3 regions of the Pararhizobium sp. IMCC21322 genome follow, and region 2 is predicted to be linked to each of the others. Evidence: predicted binding sites of a transcription regulator. Region 2 holds the regulator's gene; each other region holds the start of a gene.
The links. The regulator PhoB, encoded in region 2, activates phosphate uptake and scavenging genes when phosphate is short. The targets are predictions, from matches to a motif close to TGTCATNNANCTGTCAT.

Region 1 (5,836 bases), 1.2 Mb from region 2:
CAAACGCGTGTTTCCGGGAGTGCATGTTGGTATCAGATGATTGCGCCGCGCACCTTTGCAGAAACCCATTCACTGATGAGAACTGCAACGAGGATGACCAGCAGGATTAGACTGACCTGCGGCCAAGCCAGCGTATTCAGTGACCCCTGCAATTGCAGGCCGATGCCGCCTGCGCCAACCAGCCCAAGAACGGTTGATTCGCGAATATTGATGTCCCAGCGGAACACCGCAATCCCGGCAAAGGCGGGTAGGATTTGGGGCACAATACCGTAAGCCATCACCTGCCAGCGGCTGGCACCTGTGGCCGCAATGGCTTCAACCTGGCTCTGATCAATTTCCTCAATCGCCTCATAGAGCAGTTTGGCACAGAAACCGATGGATCGGATGGTGATGGCCAGCATGCCCGCAAAGATACCCGGTCCAACAATAGCCACCAGCAGCAGCGCCCATATCAACGAGTTGATCGAGCGTGACGAGACGATAATCAGCAAGGCAATGGGCCGGATGATATAGCGGTTGGGGGTTGTGTTGCGCGCTGCCAGAAAAGCAACGGGGACAGCCAGAATCAGGGAGAACAATGTTCCCAGCGTTGCAATGTTCAACGTATCCCAAATGGGTTCCCAGAGCGTATCAATATAGCCCCAGCGCGGCGGCAGGGCGCGCGAGCCGATATCAGCCGCAATGCGCGGTGCGTCCCACACAAAAAACCATTCGGTTGCGTCAGAAATCTGAGCCCAGCAATAGAGAAAGATGATGGTGCCAAACAGCCAGCCTGCCCAGTTCAACAATTGACTGTTGCGGTCGCGCCGTTGCCAGACTTTCAGTCCGCTTTTGTTGGATGAAACTGGCATTACTGAACCTTTGCGCGAATGATGCCGGACAGATATTCCAGCATCATGACGACGACGATGATAATTAGAAGAATGGCTGCGGCCGTATCAAACTCATAGCGGTCAAAGGCCGTGTTGAGGGTGGCTCCGATGCCACCTGCACCCACCAGCCCCAAAACGGCGGATTCGCGAAAGTTGATATCAAGTCGATAGATCGACAGCCCGATAAGGCGCGGCATGATCTGGGGTTGAACGCCGTAATTGATCCATTGTGTCCATGTGGAGCCAGTGGCGCGAATGGCTTCAGCCTGAACCTTGTCCATATCCTCAATATCTTCTGCCAGCAGTTTGGCCAGAAAACCAATCGTCGCGAAACTCAAAGTCAGAAAACCGGCCAGCGGACCAAATCCGAAAATCGCCACAAGAAGAATGGCAACGATAATCTCGTTCAAGGCACGCGATACGGCAACAATGCCGCGGCAGACGATGTACACCGGCAGCGGCGCAATGTTTCGCGCGGCACCAAGGCCAATTGGAATGGAAATCAAAATGCCAACGACCGTTGAGGCAATGGTCATCTCGACGCTTTCAATAAGACCTTCTCTGATATCCACAGCACGTGAGCTGAAATCAGGATTGGCAAAGCCCAGAACGAATTGCAGGCCGCGGTCCAGACCCTCGCTAACGCGGGCCCAGTTCACCTCAAGGGAGCCAATCGCCAGAATAAGATACACGATAGTGCCGATGGTTAGACCCCACCGCCACATGTTGGATTGAATGAATGCAGGCTTCTGCCATTGACGACCAACCAGATCTTCCAGTCGGACATCTGTATGTAGGGTAGAGGTGCGGTTCATGAGGCAACGTCTTGCAAGTCTTCTTCATCCACTTTCTGGATGGTTTCCTTCCAGTCTTCCTCACCATAAATTTTGGTCAACACATCTGGGGTCAGGCCTTCTGGCGGACCGTCAAACTGAACGACCCCGAAGCGCAGGCCGATGACACGTTGGACAAACATCTGGGCCAGCGCCACATCGTGAATATTGATGATGGCAGCCAGGTCCCGTTCCTCGCACAACTCGCAAATCAAACGCATGATCTGGCGAGAGGTTTTTGGGTCAAGCGACGCAGTCGGTTCATCCACCAACAGCAGGGCAGGGTCCTGAATCAGCGCGCGGGCAATTCCGACACGCTGCCGTTGTCCGCCTGACAATTCGTCAGCGCGCTTATCCGCCATGGGCAGAAGGCCAACACGGTCCAGCAGGCGAAATGCTTCATCCACATCTTTTTGCGGGAATTTGCGAAAATAACTGCGCCAGAAGCCCACATAGCCAAGCCGTCCGGACAAGACATTTTCCATCACGGTCAGCCGCTCAACCAGTGCATATTCCTGAAAAATCATCCCCATCCTGCGCCGCTCGCGGCGTAATCCGCCAGCGCCAAGGGCGGTCAGTTCAACATCGTCCAGAATAGCCTTGCCTGATGATGGGGTCACCAAGCGGTTGATGCAGCGGATCAGTGTTGATTTTCCGGCACCCGAAGGGCCGATCAGGGCCACTACCTGACCACTGGGAATCTCCAAAGTTACATCAGTCAGCGCTTTATCGCCGGTGGGGTAGACTTTGGTAAGCTGTTCTAATTTGAGCATAAATATCCCGTAAGGTGATACAATTAACGGGTGCGCGTTTGGTCTGAAACACGCACCCGTTCTATTGGCTTAGAAATTATCCAAAAATCACTGACAGGAGTAGGAAACACCGTTGGCAGTATCAATTTTGCGGATAACATCCCAGAACTCAATGTAGGTCATTTCCAGGAACTGGCCTTCATTGGATTTTTCAAACTCTTCCTGAAGGCTGGTACCTTCCCATTCAAAGCTGAAAAACGCTTCCCGAATTTTGGCTTGCAGATCTGGAGTCAGATTGTGAGCAACACCAAAGCCTGTCGTTGGGAAAGTCTGTGATTTGTAGATTGTTTTGACCTGCTCAGGTTTAATCACGTCGCGGCTGATCATCCGTTTCAGGACGGAGTTTGCGATCGACGCAGCAGGATAATCCTTGTTGGCAACACCAAGAATGGAATTGTCATGCTTGCCGGAAAAAGCCGGTTCAAAATCACGCTCGGCTTCCATATCGAAGTCGGCTTTCAGGATGGCACTGGGTGCTTTAAAGCCTGAATTCGAAGTTGGTGAAGTGAAGGCGAGTTGCTTGCCTTTGATGTCTTCCACCTTATCAATGCCGGAACCCGGATAGGTGATGATTTCCATTTCATAACCAAAATTACCGTCCTTGGACGCCATGATGGTGAATGGATTGAAGCCGGCACAATTCACTGCCAGAGGATTTGAACCCGTGTTGAAACCAGCAATATGCAGGCGCCCGGAACGCATGGCTTCAATCTGTGCAGCGTTGGACTGAACAGGGAAGAACAACGTTTTCTTGCCGGTAACAGCTTCAAGATGCGTCAGGAAATCCGCCCAGGCTTCTTTGTAAACTGCAGGATCTTCAACTGGAGTATAGGCAAAAATCAGCGTATCGGGATCAGCCAGCTTGGACGCATCTGTTGGTGTGTCAGCCAGAAGGTCCCCGTCACGATCGCAATATCGCTCATCCAGAGTGCCGCGAGGGCAGTCTTCCACATGGGAAGCCGCGAATGATGTTGGAACCGCACCCAACATCAAAGCAACAGTTCCTACCAGAGCAGCGCAGCTGCCCATCAGTCGCTTACTTAATTTCATCCCGTTCTCCTTGCTTTTCTTTTTTTGATAATAGTTTATTAGTCGGTTAAATAATTCTTTGCAATCAGCGAGTCGTTTTTGGCAGTAGCAAAAACACATTTCTGGCTAAGCAATTCGACCTATACCACCGGGCCACGTCAGTCCGATGACGTTTGTTTTTTTTCGTCACAGAATCGCTGTACACCCTGAAAATCAAAGGAATCCAAAGATAATGCCTCGTGGCACCCAAACCCAGATGGCCGCTCTCCCACTCAGACTATCAGATAGTGGAGACTGGCGCATTCTCATGATCACCTCACGCGATACAGGGCGTTGGGTACTGCCTAAAGGCTGGCCCATGAAGGGCAAAAAACTGCATCAGGCAGCTGAACAGGAAGCCCTGGAAGAAGCGGGCGTCATAGGGCAAATCTCGAAGGAGCCTATCGGTGTCTACCACTATCTGAAACGCATTGAAGATGGTGCAGATATCCCGTGCGAGGTGGTGCTGTATCCAATGCGGGTTACAAAGTTGCTGCGCCGTTGGCCCGAGCGTAACGAACGCAAACGGAAATGGTTTTCCGCCAATGGTGCCGCGAAGCGGGTTATGGAAGACGATCTGAAGGACCTTCTGGTTTCCATCAAGCAGAACCCGAAAAAGCTGGGTATTTAGGTCCTTTTTCCAGCCCTTTGACCCGGATAGGTAAAACTTGTTGGAGCGGAGAGATCTGCCACCGACGCGTGGCGCTGTTGTTGCTTGAGACCATGTCGCTGATTGGCACATGAATTCAAGTCAGCCCGATTGAGGAATGACCGGAACTGTTATACAAGTTCCTTCCAACTCGTTCGAGCTCCAAGTTAAACCAATAGAGACATTTATGACCCCAAGTGATTCAAATAGCGCGGAAATCGGCCTGATCGGCCTTGGCACAATGGGAGCCAGTCTTGCTCTGAATATTGCTGAGAAGGGATTCCCGATCGCAGTCTTCAACAGGACGACATCCAAGACGGATGAGTTCTACGCCAATGCAGGCGATCTCGCTGAGCGCGTTGTTCCAACCGAAACACTTGAGCAGTTCGTTGCGGCCATAAAAGCACCGCGCGCCATCATTCTGATGGTCCCGGCTGGTGATGCCGTTGATCAGCAAATCGCCGCTTTGCGCCCCCTGCTGGACAAGGATGATTTGATCATCGACGCGGGCAATGCAAATTTCCACGACACCAACAAACGCGCTGCAGATGCCAAAGAGGCCGGTGTGCCCTTTATCGGCATCGGTGTGTCCGGCGGTGAAGAAGGTGCGCGCCACGGTCCGTCCATTATGGGCGGCGGTCCAAAACCGGCATGGGATCGCGTCGCCCATATTCTGGAAGCAATTTCTGCAAAATATGAAGACACGCCTTGCGCCACATGGATGGGTGAGGGCGGTGCCGGCCATTTCGTCAAGGCCGTTCACAACGGCATTGAATATGCGGACATGCAGATGATTGCCGAAGTCTATGGCATTATGCGCGATGGTTTTGGAATGGACGCGGCGAAAGTCGGCGAGGTGTTCGACACCTGGAACGCAGGCACGCTGAAATCCTATCTGATCGAGATTTCCGCAGCTGTTGCCAAAGCCAATGATGCGAAATCCGGTGGCCCCCTTCTGGATATTATTCTCGACAAGGCTGGACAGAAGGGCACAGGTCGCTGGACAGTGATTGAAGCTCAGCATCTGGGCGCACCCATCACTGCCATTGATGCAGCCGTTGCCGCGCGCAATCTGTCTTCAAGACTGGAAGAGCGCAAAGCCGGAGAAGCAATCTTTGGCGCTGCGCCGAAAAGCCTGAGCACAGAAGCATTGTCCACTGAATCGCTGGAAATGGCGCTGATTGCCGGCAAGATTGTCTGTTATGCACAAGGGTTCCAACTGCTGCGTACGGCATCTGAAAACTTCGATTGGTCATTGCCCCTGCCGGATGTGGCACGGGTCTGGCGTGAAGGCTGTATCATCCGCTCCACGATGTTGAATGATATGGCGGACGCTCTGACAGAAAACGCTGATCAGAACCTGATGTTTGCACCGTATTTCTCGCAGAAACTGGTCGAGACCGAAGGCAGCCTGAGACGTGTTGTCGCCGCTGGTGCCTTGCATGGATTGCCGCTTCCGGCGCTGAGCAACGCATTGTCCTATTTCGATATGATGAGGACAGGCCGCTCGACCGCGAATATGATCCAGGGTCAACGCGATTTCTTTGGTGCCCATTCTTTCGAGCGACTGGATTCAGAAGGCAGTCACCACGGCCCATGGAA
Region 2 (5,836 bases):
GCCTGCCAGCCAGAGTCCTGCATACCAACAAAACTTGTGTGCTCAAACAGGTCCGACCACTTGGCGGGACTGTTATCCGTCAAGCCTGCAGCCGGTGTGGCCTTGTTTGATCCGCTTACCAATTGCTGGGTGTGTCTCAAAAACCCCGGGTTCTGAGACACGACAAGCGAAATGCTTATCAACGCAAAAGCCAATGCAAGGAGCAGAAAAATACGCATCAAACAAAAATCCTTGTCGGTGCCCGGACGGGGAAAACATGTCCGTTAACACCAGGCTTATTTATAAATTTTACCGTGCTGACAAATCCTCGGTTAGCTGAAGAGGATCTCCCCGGCGGGTCACCCACTCCGCCGTACTTGGAATTGTGTTGATGTCACAGCGGTCCCGATAGGCCTGACAAATCTCCATCGTCTCGGTCAGAATTCCATCCTTGAGCAGAGTTGGCTCAAATCCAAGTTCCACGAATGAATCATTGCTCGCACGCAACTCGTTTTCTGCCATTTCAAGGCGCGGGTTTTCCAATCGTGCAATTTCCGCACCGGTAATTTCACCCACGATTTCCGCAAGGTCCCTGACCCGGTGGTATTCCGCAATCTGGTTCCTGATCCGGACCATTTCTCCGGCACCTGGCGGGTTTTTGACCGCAAGTTCAATGCAATGCACCGTGTCCTCAATATGAATGAAAGCCCGTGTCTGGCCGCCAGTGCCATACACGCTGAGTGGATAGCCGATGGCCGCCTGCACGAGGAAACGGTTTAGGACGGTGCCATAGTCACCATCATAATCGAAGCGATTGATCAGACGTTCATCAAGACGGGTTTCGCTGGTCTGCGTGCCCCACACAATGCCCTGATGCAAATCGATGATGCGCAGTCGGTCATTCTTGGCGTAAAATTGGAACAGCAACTGATCCATTGATTTCGTCAGGTGATACACACTGCCCGGATTGGTCGGATAGAGAATATCGCGTTTGTGCATTCCGCCATCATCGGTGGGAATCCCAACAGTCACATAGCCTTCAGGGAGGGAGGCTTCCGCGGTGTCGTAGCCATAAACACCCATTGTTCCCAAGTGAACGATGTGGGTCTCAAGACCGGCCTCAACCACAGCAACCAGAGGATTGTGGGTGGCCTGGATATTGTTGTTGACGGTGTAGCGTTTCTGCGAAGGGCCCTTCATGGAATAGGGTGCGGCCCGTTGTTCTGCGAAATGGACAATCGATTCCGGCTTGTGCTGCATCAGCAATGCCAGCAACGCCTCATGATCGTTTGCTATGTCGATGTTTTCGAACCGGACGACCTTGCCTGTTACATCTTTCCAGGCGCGCAAACGGGTTTCCACATCCGCAATCGGCGTCAGGCTTTGTGTCCCAAGCTCGACGTCAATTTTACGCCGCGACAAATTGTCCACAATCGTTACGTCATATCCCTGGTTCGACAAATGCAGAGCCGTCGGCCACCCACAAAATCCGTCCCCCCCCAAGCACGAATACTGAAGGCGAAGCCGTCATACCCCATTCCCCGCTTATTACTTAAGGTTTAGTAAACAGGAATTAGGGCAGCGCTCTGTCCAAGACAAGGGAAAATTGGGAAAAACATGTCAACATCCTGCTTTTAAAAGCAGAAAAACCGTCAAATAAAAATCAAGGACTTATGTACATTGCTGATAAATGCTATTTAAAATAGAAAAATTTCAATTAAATCAAACGGGGAACTGATCGTCGAGGGAATAGCCAGCACCGCGAACAGTCCGAATTGGATCTGTCGCACGGCCCTTATTTATAGCCTTGCGGAGGCGCCCAACATGTACATCCACTGTACGTTCGTCAACATAGACATCATGGCCCCAAACACCATCCAGCAATTGTTCCCGCGAGAAAACACGTCCTGGGCTTTGCAGGAAGAATTCCAGAAGTTTGAATTCGGTGGGTCCCAGATGAATTTCGCGTGTCGCGCGATGAACCCTGTGCGTTTCCCGGTCCATCTCCAGATCGCCTGCCTGCAGCAATCTTGAGACCACCTGCGGCTTGGCTCGCCGGAGCATGGCTTTCACCCGCGCCATGAGCTCAGGCACAGAAAACGGTTTGACGACATAGTCGTCGGCGCCAGTGGACAGTCCGCGAATGCGCTCGGTTTCCTCACCCCGGGCTGTCAGCATGATGACGGGCAGATTGCGGGTTTCATCCCGCGCCCTCACCCTGCGGCAAAGCTCGATCCCCGACAGGCCCGGCAACATCCAGTCCAGCAGCAACAGGTCAGGAACGTTTTCTCGCAGTTTCAGTTCTGCCTCGTCACCACGATCAGAGACATCTACGTGATAGCCTTCACTTTCAAGATTATAACGCAAAAGCAGACTGAGGGATTCCTCATCCTCGACCACTAAGATGTTTGGCGCTGCCATTACTGCGTCTCCATGATGTGCTTACAGATTTTCATTGTTTGCGTATCAGGACTTGGGCCGGGGTTGGTCTGGAACCTGAATTGCGCTGTTGTCGCCCTTTGGCCGCTCGTCTTCCAACTGGACACCGGTCACCTTGTAGATAACCGTTTCCGCAATGTTGGTTGCATGATCACCAATGCGTTCCACATTTTTCGCGCAGAACAGCAGATGGGTGCAAAATGAAATATTGCGCGGATCTTCCATCATATAAGTCAGAAGTTCGCGGAACAACGAAGTGTACATAGCGTCAATTTCATCGTCATTCTGCCAGACAAGCTCTGCCTCATCCACATCCCCGGCCACATAGGCGTTCAGAACCTTGGTGAGCTGGGCCTGGGCAAGCTCGGCCATATGCTCGATGCCATGGATGAGCTTCGACGGCTGAACCATGCCTTCGATGGCAATCGCCCGCTTGGCAATATTCTTGGCCAGATCACCACACCGTTCCAGATCATTTGATATGCGAAGGGCTGCAATGATTTCGCGCAAATCCGAAGCCATTGGCTGGCGTTTGGCAATTGTCAGGAATGCATCTTCTTCGACCTGGCGCTGAAGTTTGTCCAGATCCTTATCGTCAGCAATCACCTTGCGGGCCAAAACGGCGTCTGCACGCAAAAGCGCATGCAGGGCATCCACAATCATACCCTCTGCGATACCACCCATTTCGGCGATATACCTTGCAAGGGTCTGAAGTTCCTCATCATAGGCGGTAACTGTATGATCAGCCATTGTTCTATCCTTGCTTGGGTTCGACGCTAACCGAACCGGCCGGTAATGTAATCCTGGGTCCGTTTGTCCGTCGGATTGGTAAAAATATCGTCGGTTACGCCTTCTTCCACCAGCGTGCCAAGATGGAAAAAAGCGGTTCGCTGAGAAACGCGCGCGGCCTGCTGCATGGAGTGCGTTACAATCACGATGGTAAAATTCTGACGCAACTCATCAATCAGCTCTTCCACTCTGGCTGTGGCTATCGGATCAAGCGCTGAGCAGGGTTCATCCATGAGGATCACCTCAGGGCTCACCGCAATGGCGCGCGCAATGCAAAGACGCTGCTGCTGCCCGCCGGACAGCCCGGTTCCCGGTTCATCAAGACGGTCTTTGACCTCTTCGAAAAGGCCCGCCTTTTGCAGACTTTCAACAACGATTTCCTCAAGTTCTGACTTATTGCGCGCAAGGCCATGAATTTTTGGGCCATAGGCCACATTCTCGAAGATGGATTTGGGAAAAGGGTTGGGTTTTTGAAACACGATGCCCACGCGGGCACGCAATTCAACAACATCTACTGACGAGCCATAAATATCGGTTTTGTCCAATGTGATGTTGCCCTTAACCCGGCAGATATCAATTGTATCATTCATGCGGTTAAGACAGCGCAGGAATGTGGATTTACCGCAGCCGGAAGGTCCGATCAGCGCCGTAACCTGATGTTCAGGCACTTCCAGATCCACATCGAAAAGTGCCTGTTTCTCACCATAAAACACATTGACCTTCTCGCCCTTCATCTTGATGTACGGCGAGAAGGTCAAATCGGTGCTTTCATTATCGGTAGTCATGATCTGAGCGGAAGCGTCCATGTCATGAGATCCTTTCATACGAGTTACCAGCGCTGCTCGAAGCGCCTGCGCAGGAAGACGGCCAGGGCATTCATACAAATTAGGAATACCAGCAAAATGATGATTGCCGCAGAGGTGCGCTCAACAAAGGCACGTTCGGCGGAGTTTGCCCATAGGAAAATCTGAACCGGAACAGCGGTTGCCGGGCTCCAGGGGGATGTTGGAAAGTCATTCACGAATGCCACCATGCCGATCATCAGCAAGGGTGCGGTTTCGCCCAATGCCTGAGCCAGACCAATGATGGTCCCGGTCATGACGCCGGGTGCCGCCAGTGGCAGCACATGATGGAAAACCGCCTGGTTTTTAGACGCTCCGACACCAAGCGCTGCCTCGCGAATGGAAGGCGGGACGGCACGCAGCGCTGCTCTTGTGGCAATGATGATGGTCGGCAGCGTCATCAATGTCAGAACCAGACCACCAACGATGGCAGAGGAGCGCGGCAGACCGGCATAATTGATGAAGACTGCAAGACCCAGAATCCCATACACAATGGACGGGACTGCTGCCAGATTGTTGATGTTGACTTCAATCAGGTCGGTCCAGCGATTATTGGGGGCAAACTCCTCCAGATAGATTGAGGCCGCAACGCCAATTGGCAACGCCAGCAACAGCACAACCCCCATCATGAAGGCCGAGCCCATGACAGCGACAGCAATGCCGGAGGATTCCGCTCGGCTGGAGGGGCCTTCAGTGAAGATGAAGGTGTTGAACCGTTTTTCCAGACGGCCTTCGTCCACGAGTTGGTCAATCCAGACAAGTTGCTGATCGTCCAGCTGACGTCGGCTCTCATCCACGTCGCGCCTGATCTGCCCTTTCATCAGGGAATCCACATCACCGCGCGCCAGGACAGGAATGATCTGTGTGGAGCCAATCGCATCCGGATTTTCAGCGACAAAATTGCGAATTTGATTGCTCGCTTCACGTGATACGAGTTCCAGAACCTTGCGAACTTCACCTCTGTCTGACAGGTCAGCGCCAACGGTTTTAACGATGGCCTCGCGCACTATTTTTGAATAATTGGCTTTGGAAATCGCTTCATCGGTCACCTGATTATTTACGGAAAACTCTGCCTTTGGCAGATCAACCGGCAGGTCGATAATTGTTTGCTCAAATGCCGTGTAGCCGCGTGAGATGATGGAGTAAAACAGAAGGCCGAGGAAAATCAATCCAAGCGAGATCGCGATAATGCCATAGGCCTGAAACCGTTTCTCGGCTGCATAGCGAGATTTCAGCGATGATTTCATCGCCTCGCCAATTGTCTTGCGGCCTGATGTCGGTCGGGAAGGCTGGGTGCTGTCAGTCATTAGTCATACTGCTCCCGATATTTGCGCACAATATACAGCGCGTAGATGTTCAAAATCAAAGTCATGGTGAACAGCGTCAGGCCGAGGGCAAAAGCCACCAGGGTCTGAGGACTGGTGAATTCGGTGTCGCCGGTCAACTGGCTGACAATTTTCACGGTAACGGTTGTGACCGCCTCAAGGGGGTTTGCCGTGAGATTGGGAGCGACCCCTGCGGCCAGAACCACGATCATGGTTTCGCCGATGGCGCGTGACGCTGCCAGCAAAATGGCGCCGACGATACCGGGCAAAGCTGCCGGAAACACGACCCGCCGAATAGTCTCCGACTTGGTTGCGCCAAGCCCGAGAGATCCTTCGCGCATGGCGCGGGGCACTGAGGTGATGATATCATCTGACAGGGACGAAATGAATGGAATGATCATGATTCCCATGACCACGCCAGCAGTCAGTGCGCTTCGGGCGGAGACATCCAGGCCCAGAGTT
Region 3 (5,836 bases), 610 kb from region 2:
GTTCTGTTGCCACCAAAATCCGATGGCACGGTGGCCTATGTCGAAATCTGGAACAATGACGGGTCTCGTTCCGGCGCCTGCGGCAACGGGACGCGCTGTATTGCTGGTATGGAGTTTGACCGTCTGGGTGTGAACGAAACGGTTTTTGAAACGGAAGCCGGATTGCTGCAGACAATTCGCAAGGGCGCTGAAATCAGCGTGGATATGGGTCAGCCGAAATTCGGTTGGGCGGACATTCCCTTGTCAACGCAAACAGAAGACACGACCGCCATTGAGCTGGTTTACGAGGGCCATGGTGTCCGGCTGAAAAATCCGTCTGTTGCGAATATGGGCAATCCCCATGCAATCTTCTGGGTGGATAATGTAGACGATTATGATCTGTCTCAGATCGGGCCAGAGCTGGAGCATCACAGCATGTTCCCCGAGAAAGCCAATATCTCTTTTGCGCAAGTGATTTCGCGTGACGAAATCCGTCTTCGGGTTTGGGAGCGTGGCGCAGGTGAAACCAAAGCCTGCGGGTCTGCAGCCTGTGCTGTTGCGGTCAGCGCTGCGCGCACCGGCAGGACCGGACGCATTGTCCGCATTGCTCTGCCAGGCGGAGTTTTGAGTCTTTCATGGCGCTCAGATGATCATGTGATCATGACTGGCCCGTGGGAACTGGAACATTCCGGTGTCCTGCCATCAACCATGTTTGCCGCAGCAATGCCGGCCAGTGATGTGGCGTAGCTGGATATGAGCAAAGCGCCAAACATAGATGTGCTGACCTTTGGCTGCCGGTTGAATACGGTTGAAAGTCAGGTCATGAAGCGTCAGGCCATCGCGGCAGGTCTGAATGATGCAATTCTGATCAATACCTGCGCGGTGACATCCGAAGCGGTCCGTCAGGCACGGCAGGCGATACGGCGCGCAAAGCGGGACAATCCGGACAAGACTGTGATCGTATCAGGCTGCGCGGCGCAAACGGACCCGGACATGTTTGCCAATATGGACGAGGTTTCACTGGTTCTTGGCAATGAAGAAAAGCTGGTGGCGGCAAGCTACCGGATGCTGCCGCAATTCGGCGTCAATGACACCGAGAAGACCCGCGTCAACGACATCATGTCGGTGCGCGAGACAGCGGCTCATCTGATTGAAGGGATTGAGGGAAGAACCCGCGCCTTTGTTCAGGTTCAGACCGGCTGCGACCACCGCTGTACGTTCTGTATTATTCCCTATGGTCGTGGCAATTCACGCTCCGTGCCAATGGGCGCAGTTGTCGATCAGGTGCGGCGTTTAACGGAAAATGGCTACCGCGAAGTGGTCATTACTGGCGTTGACATTACCTCCTATGGGGCCGATTTGCCGGGCGCGCCAAAGCTGGGTGCCTTGGTGCAGGCCGTTTTGAAACATGTGCCCGAACTGGAACGGCTGCGGCTCTCTTCCATCGATTCCATTGAGGTTGACCCTGAACTGATGACAGCAATTGCTGAAGAAGAACGCCTGATGCCGCATCTGCATTTGTCGCTTCAATCCGGCGACGACATGATTTTGAAGCGCATGAAGCGTCGGCATTTGCGTCAGGATACGATTGATTTTTGCCAGCAGGTGCGTGCGTTGCGCCCTGACATTGCCTTTGGCGCTGATATCATTGCCGGGTTCCCGACAGAAACCGAAGAGATGTTTGAAAACTCTCTCTCAATTGTGGATGCGTGTGATTTGACCCATCTGCATATCTTTCCGTTTTCGCCGCGACCAGGCACGCCAGCCGAACGCATGCCTCAGCTTGATCGCAGCTTGATCAAGCAGCGGGCAGGGCGTTTGCGGGAAAAGGGTGATGAAGCGCTGCAAAAGCATCTGAAAAGTGAAGTCGGCTCAACGCATCAGGTGTTGATTGAAAAGCCCGGTCTCGGGCGAACAGAGCAGTTTACGCAAGTGGAACTGGAAGGTGGAACCGCAGGTGACATCGTTCCTGTGCACATCAAGGATTGCTCCCATCGTCATCTCTTCGGCGAGGTGGTCTAGTGGCCGAGGGCGAGAAGAAGGGTTTTTTCCGCAGGCTTTTCGGGTCAAACGAACAGCAACCTGAAGAACCGCAGGTCGAATTGCCTGAAGCTGAAGACAAGCAGCCTGAGGACAATGCGCCTGAAGAAAACAGTCAAGAAGAAAACACTCCGACAGAGGCCAGTGAGCAGGCCCCGCCCGTTGAACAGACTGCACCCGTTGAGCAGACTGCGCCCGTTGAGCAAATTTTAGAAACAAACGCCCTTGCCATCGAGCAATATCCAATCGATTTCGTTCCAGAGCCAGAGCCAGAGCCAGAGCCAGAGCCAGAGCCAGAGCCAGAGCCAGAGCCAGAGCCAGAGCCAGAGCCAGAGCCAGAGCCAGAGCCAGAGCCAGAGCCAGAGCCAGAGCCAGAGCCAGAAGCCACACCTGAACCCAAAAAAAGCTGGTTTCAGCGGCTGACAACCGGCCTGTCTCGGTCTTCAACTTCGCTGACAACCGGCATCACCTCAATCTTCACCAAGCGCAAGCTTGATGACGATACGATTGAGGAGCTGGAAGATATTCTGATTCAGGCCGATCTCGGCATCGAAACCGCTATGGCAATTACGGAAAGCCTTGCCAAAGGTCGTTATGACAAGATGATCGAAGCGGAAGAGGTTAAGTCCATTCTGTCTGCGGAAGTCGAAAAGGTGCTGGACCCTGTTGCCCTGCCTTTGGTTTTGTCGGCATCCCACAAGCCGCAAGTCATTCTCATGGTCGGGGTCAACGGATCGGGCAAAACCACAACGATTGGCAAGCTGGCTGCAAAACTGCGTGCTGAAGGTAAAACTGTCATGCTGGCTGCGGGCGATACATTCCGGGCGGCTGCCATTGAGCAATTGAAAATCTGGGCCGAGCGCACCGGTGCATCAATTGTGACAAGGCCACAAGGGTCGGACGCTGCCGGTCTGGCTTTTGATGCCATGCAGGAAGCGAAAGAAGCAGGCACAGATGTGTTGATGATTGACACAGCGGGCCGACTGCAGAACCGTGTGGAATTGATGGCGGAACTTGAAAAAGTCATTCGCGTCATCAAAAAGCACGATGAAACGGCGCCCCATCACGTGCTGTTGACGCTGGATGCAACAACCGGCCAGAACGCTATGAACCAAGTTGAAGTGTTCGGAAAAACCGCAGGTGTGACCGGTCTTGTCATGACCAAGCTGGATGGCACAGCCCGTGGTGGCATATTGGTGGCCATTTCTGCCAGACACAAGATGCCTGTACACTTTATCGGTGTCGGTGAGGGCGTCGACGATCTTGAAAGCTTTGCGGCAAGCGACTTTGCCCGCGCAATTGCCGGAGTAACCTTATGACGAACCTGATTGAACGCGAACCAAATGATCCCAAACGCGCTGAAATTAATCCTCTGCTAAAACTGGCACTGGAACTGGGACCGCTGGCCATATTTTTCTTCGCCAATAGCCGGTTTGGAATTTTCACGGCAACGGCTGTTTTCATGGTAGCCATCACCATAGCGCTGGCGGCATCGTGGGCGTTAACACGCAAACTTGCCATCATGCCCCTCATCACAGGCATTGTTGTCTTGGTTTTCGGCGGATTGACGATTTATCTGCACAATGATCTGTTCATCAAGCTGAAGCCAACCATCGTGAATTGCCTGTTTGGCACCATTTTGTTGGGTGGCTTGTACTTTGGCAAATCGTTGCTCGGCTATGTGTTTGACAGTGTTTTCAAACTGACGGACGAAGGCTGGCGCCTGCTGACTTTCCGCTGGGGTGTCTTCTTTTTCGTCCTGGCTATAATCAATGAAATTGTCTGGCGCAATTTTTCCACCGACTTCTGGGTGTCCTTCAAACTCTTCGGCTTCATGCCAATCACGCTGGCATTCACCCTGTTTCAGATGCCGTTGATTACAAAACACAGCATTCCCGAGGAAGAAGACAGGGGCAGTTAATTTGAGGAGGGGGTGCGAGTGCGAACCGTACCAGACTAATGAGGCTCGTCAGCCCTATTTCGAAACCACCTTCAGCGGCTTTTCAAGAACCTTCAGGACCTGCTGCAATTCATGGCCGCGTTTCATAATGTGGCCGCTGGCAGCAACCACCTTGTACATGCCCTGCTTGCGGGTAAGTGCCGGGTCCTTTTCCACATAGAACATCGGCATTTCGCTCGACCGGCGGAAAATGGAAAACACGGCGCGGTCTTTCAGATGATCAATCGCATAGTCCCGCCATTCACCGCTGGCAACTTTAAAGCCGTAAATTCGTAAAATGGCATCCAACTCGGTCCGGTTGAACGTAACCTGTTTGTGATTTGCTTTGGCAGCGGATGCGGACTTGCCTGTTGGAAAGGAATGAATCTGAGCACTGGAAGCTGAATTTGCATATCTGCGATTCGTAGCGCTGGAGTTATCATTCATATCCGTCATAAAAATCCGCCCGAACTTTTTTGAATTTTGTCACAATAGGATGACGTGAAGTCTGAACCAATGCAAGCTTGGATTCCAGTGTGTTTCCCGCAGTTTAGCGCGTTTTTCACCAGAAAAACCACCTAAGATTGCACAATTTTTCATCACGCAATATTGCAAATAATCACAATTTTGCCCCCTTTCAGCCCTTCGTCAGCCATCTTGGATGATCATATTGGCTTTGTTGCCTCAGACAGCCCGGTTTGAAACAACCCCATTCTTTCAGCCCCCCAACCTGAGGGGTTACTTTCAAACCGGGCAATCTCAGACACATTGTTCAAGAAACTTCGGCTCCTTACGGAGCCTTTTTTGTGCCCGCAAATGAGCTCACCAAAGCTATTGCAGCGGCATGTTTATGAAGTTTGGCAATGCTTCGATCCGCGTTAACCAAACCGCTATTTGCGGATGATTCTCCAAAGAGAAGCCACCTTTGTCACAATCATGGGTATAAGCGTAAAGCGCGATATCCGCGATTGTCGGACTGTTGCCGGCAAGGAAGGCGGTTTTCTGCAGTTGGGCTTCCATCACATCAAGAGCAGCATAGCCCTTTTCAAGCAAAGCCTGTTTTGTGGCCTGGGTAACGCCATTTGCCCGTTCCGGATAGACCGCCATTGAACGTCTGGCAGCCAAAGAGGGTTCATGGCTGTATTGTTCGAAAAACATCCAGCTCAGCGTCTGGGCCCGTGTGAAGCGATCGTCCGGCAGAAAATCACTGCCGTCTGCGAGATAGACCAGTATGGCACCTGATTCCGGCAGGAACCGTCCATCTGCCAACTCCAGCAGCGGCAGCTTTCCAATCGGATTTTTCTTCAAATAGGTCCCGGAGCGTGTCGAGCCATCCAGCGCCGACATTTTGATTTGCTCCATCTCAATTTCCAGGAGAGCAGCAAGCAACTGTATTTTATACGAGTTCCCTGATCCCGGCATGGCGTATAATCGCAGCATTGCAGCACCTTTTTTCTCAAGACACGGTGTTTTGGGAGGATATTGCCTTTCTTGCCACCGTCACACCATCGCATTGTATTGATGATGCAATGAACAAAGCTGATGGCTTGATCGCTGACAACGTGATCTTATCTGTGTCAGAGTGACGCAATCAGGATCTCCAGATTCCCAGGAAAGGAACACAAAACATGTCTCTTGCAATTAACGATATCGCCCCGGATTTTGAGGCGGAAACGACAGAGGGCAAGATAAGCTTTCACAAGTGGATTGGTGATGGCTGGGCAGTGCTGTTTTCTCATCCCAAGGACTTTACGCCAGTCTGCACCACTGAATTGGGAACAATGGCACAATTGAAGCCCGAATTTGACAAGCGCGGAACCAAAATCATTGGTCTGAGTGTGGATCCTGTCGAGAACCATCATGAGTGGGCCAAGGACA

Region 1: the regulator PhoB is predicted to act here: its motif matches at 3,702-3,718, upstream of phnD (phosphate/phosphite/phosphonate ABC transporter substrate-binding protein).
Region 3: the regulator PhoB is predicted to act here: its motif matches at 4,444-4,460, upstream of RAL91_RS09530 (DUF2794 domain-containing protein).

Annotation. Positions count from the first base shown of each region.
Region 1 covers NZ_CP132335.1:2,587,164-2,592,999, forward strand. The annotation lists gene phnE (phosphonate ABC transporter, permease protein PhnE) at 33-851, opposite strand; gene phnE (phosphonate ABC transporter, permease protein PhnE) at 851-1,687, opposite strand; gene phnC (phosphonate ABC transporter ATP-binding protein) at 1,684-2,478, opposite strand; gene phnD (phosphate/phosphite/phosphonate ABC transporter substrate-binding protein) at 2,566-3,567, opposite strand; gene RAL91_RS12300 (NUDIX hydrolase) at 3,779-4,216, shown strand; gene gndA (NADP-dependent phosphogluconate dehydrogenase) at 4,422-5,836, shown strand, end outside.
Region 2 covers NZ_CP132335.1:1,355,271-1,361,106, reverse strand. The annotation lists gene RAL91_RS06580 (hypothetical protein) at 1-218, opposite strand, end outside; gene RAL91_RS06575 (NAD-dependent epimerase/dehydratase family protein) at 289-1,482, opposite strand; gene phoB (phosphate regulon transcriptional regulator PhoB) at 1,702-2,400, opposite strand; gene phoU (phosphate signaling complex protein PhoU) at 2,446-3,168, opposite strand; gene pstB (phosphate ABC transporter ATP-binding protein PstB) at 3,195-3,992, opposite strand; gene pstA (phosphate ABC transporter permease PstA) at 4,037-5,356, opposite strand; gene pstC (phosphate ABC transporter permease subunit PstC) at 5,356-5,836, opposite strand, start outside.
Region 3 covers NZ_CP132335.1:1,965,926-1,971,761, forward strand. The annotation lists gene dapF (diaminopimelate epimerase) at 1-726, shown strand, start outside; gene mtaB (tRNA (N(6)-L-threonylcarbamoyladenosine(37)-C(2))-methylthiotransferase MtaB) at 733-2,001, shown strand; gene ftsY (signal recognition particle-docking protein FtsY) at 2,001-3,338, shown strand; gene RAL91_RS09525 (septation protein A) at 3,335-3,940, shown strand; gene RAL91_RS09530 (DUF2794 domain-containing protein) at 3,995-4,414, opposite strand; gene RAL91_RS09535 (glutathione S-transferase family protein) at 4,790-5,398, opposite strand; gene RAL91_RS09540 (peroxiredoxin) at 5,587-5,836, shown strand, end outside.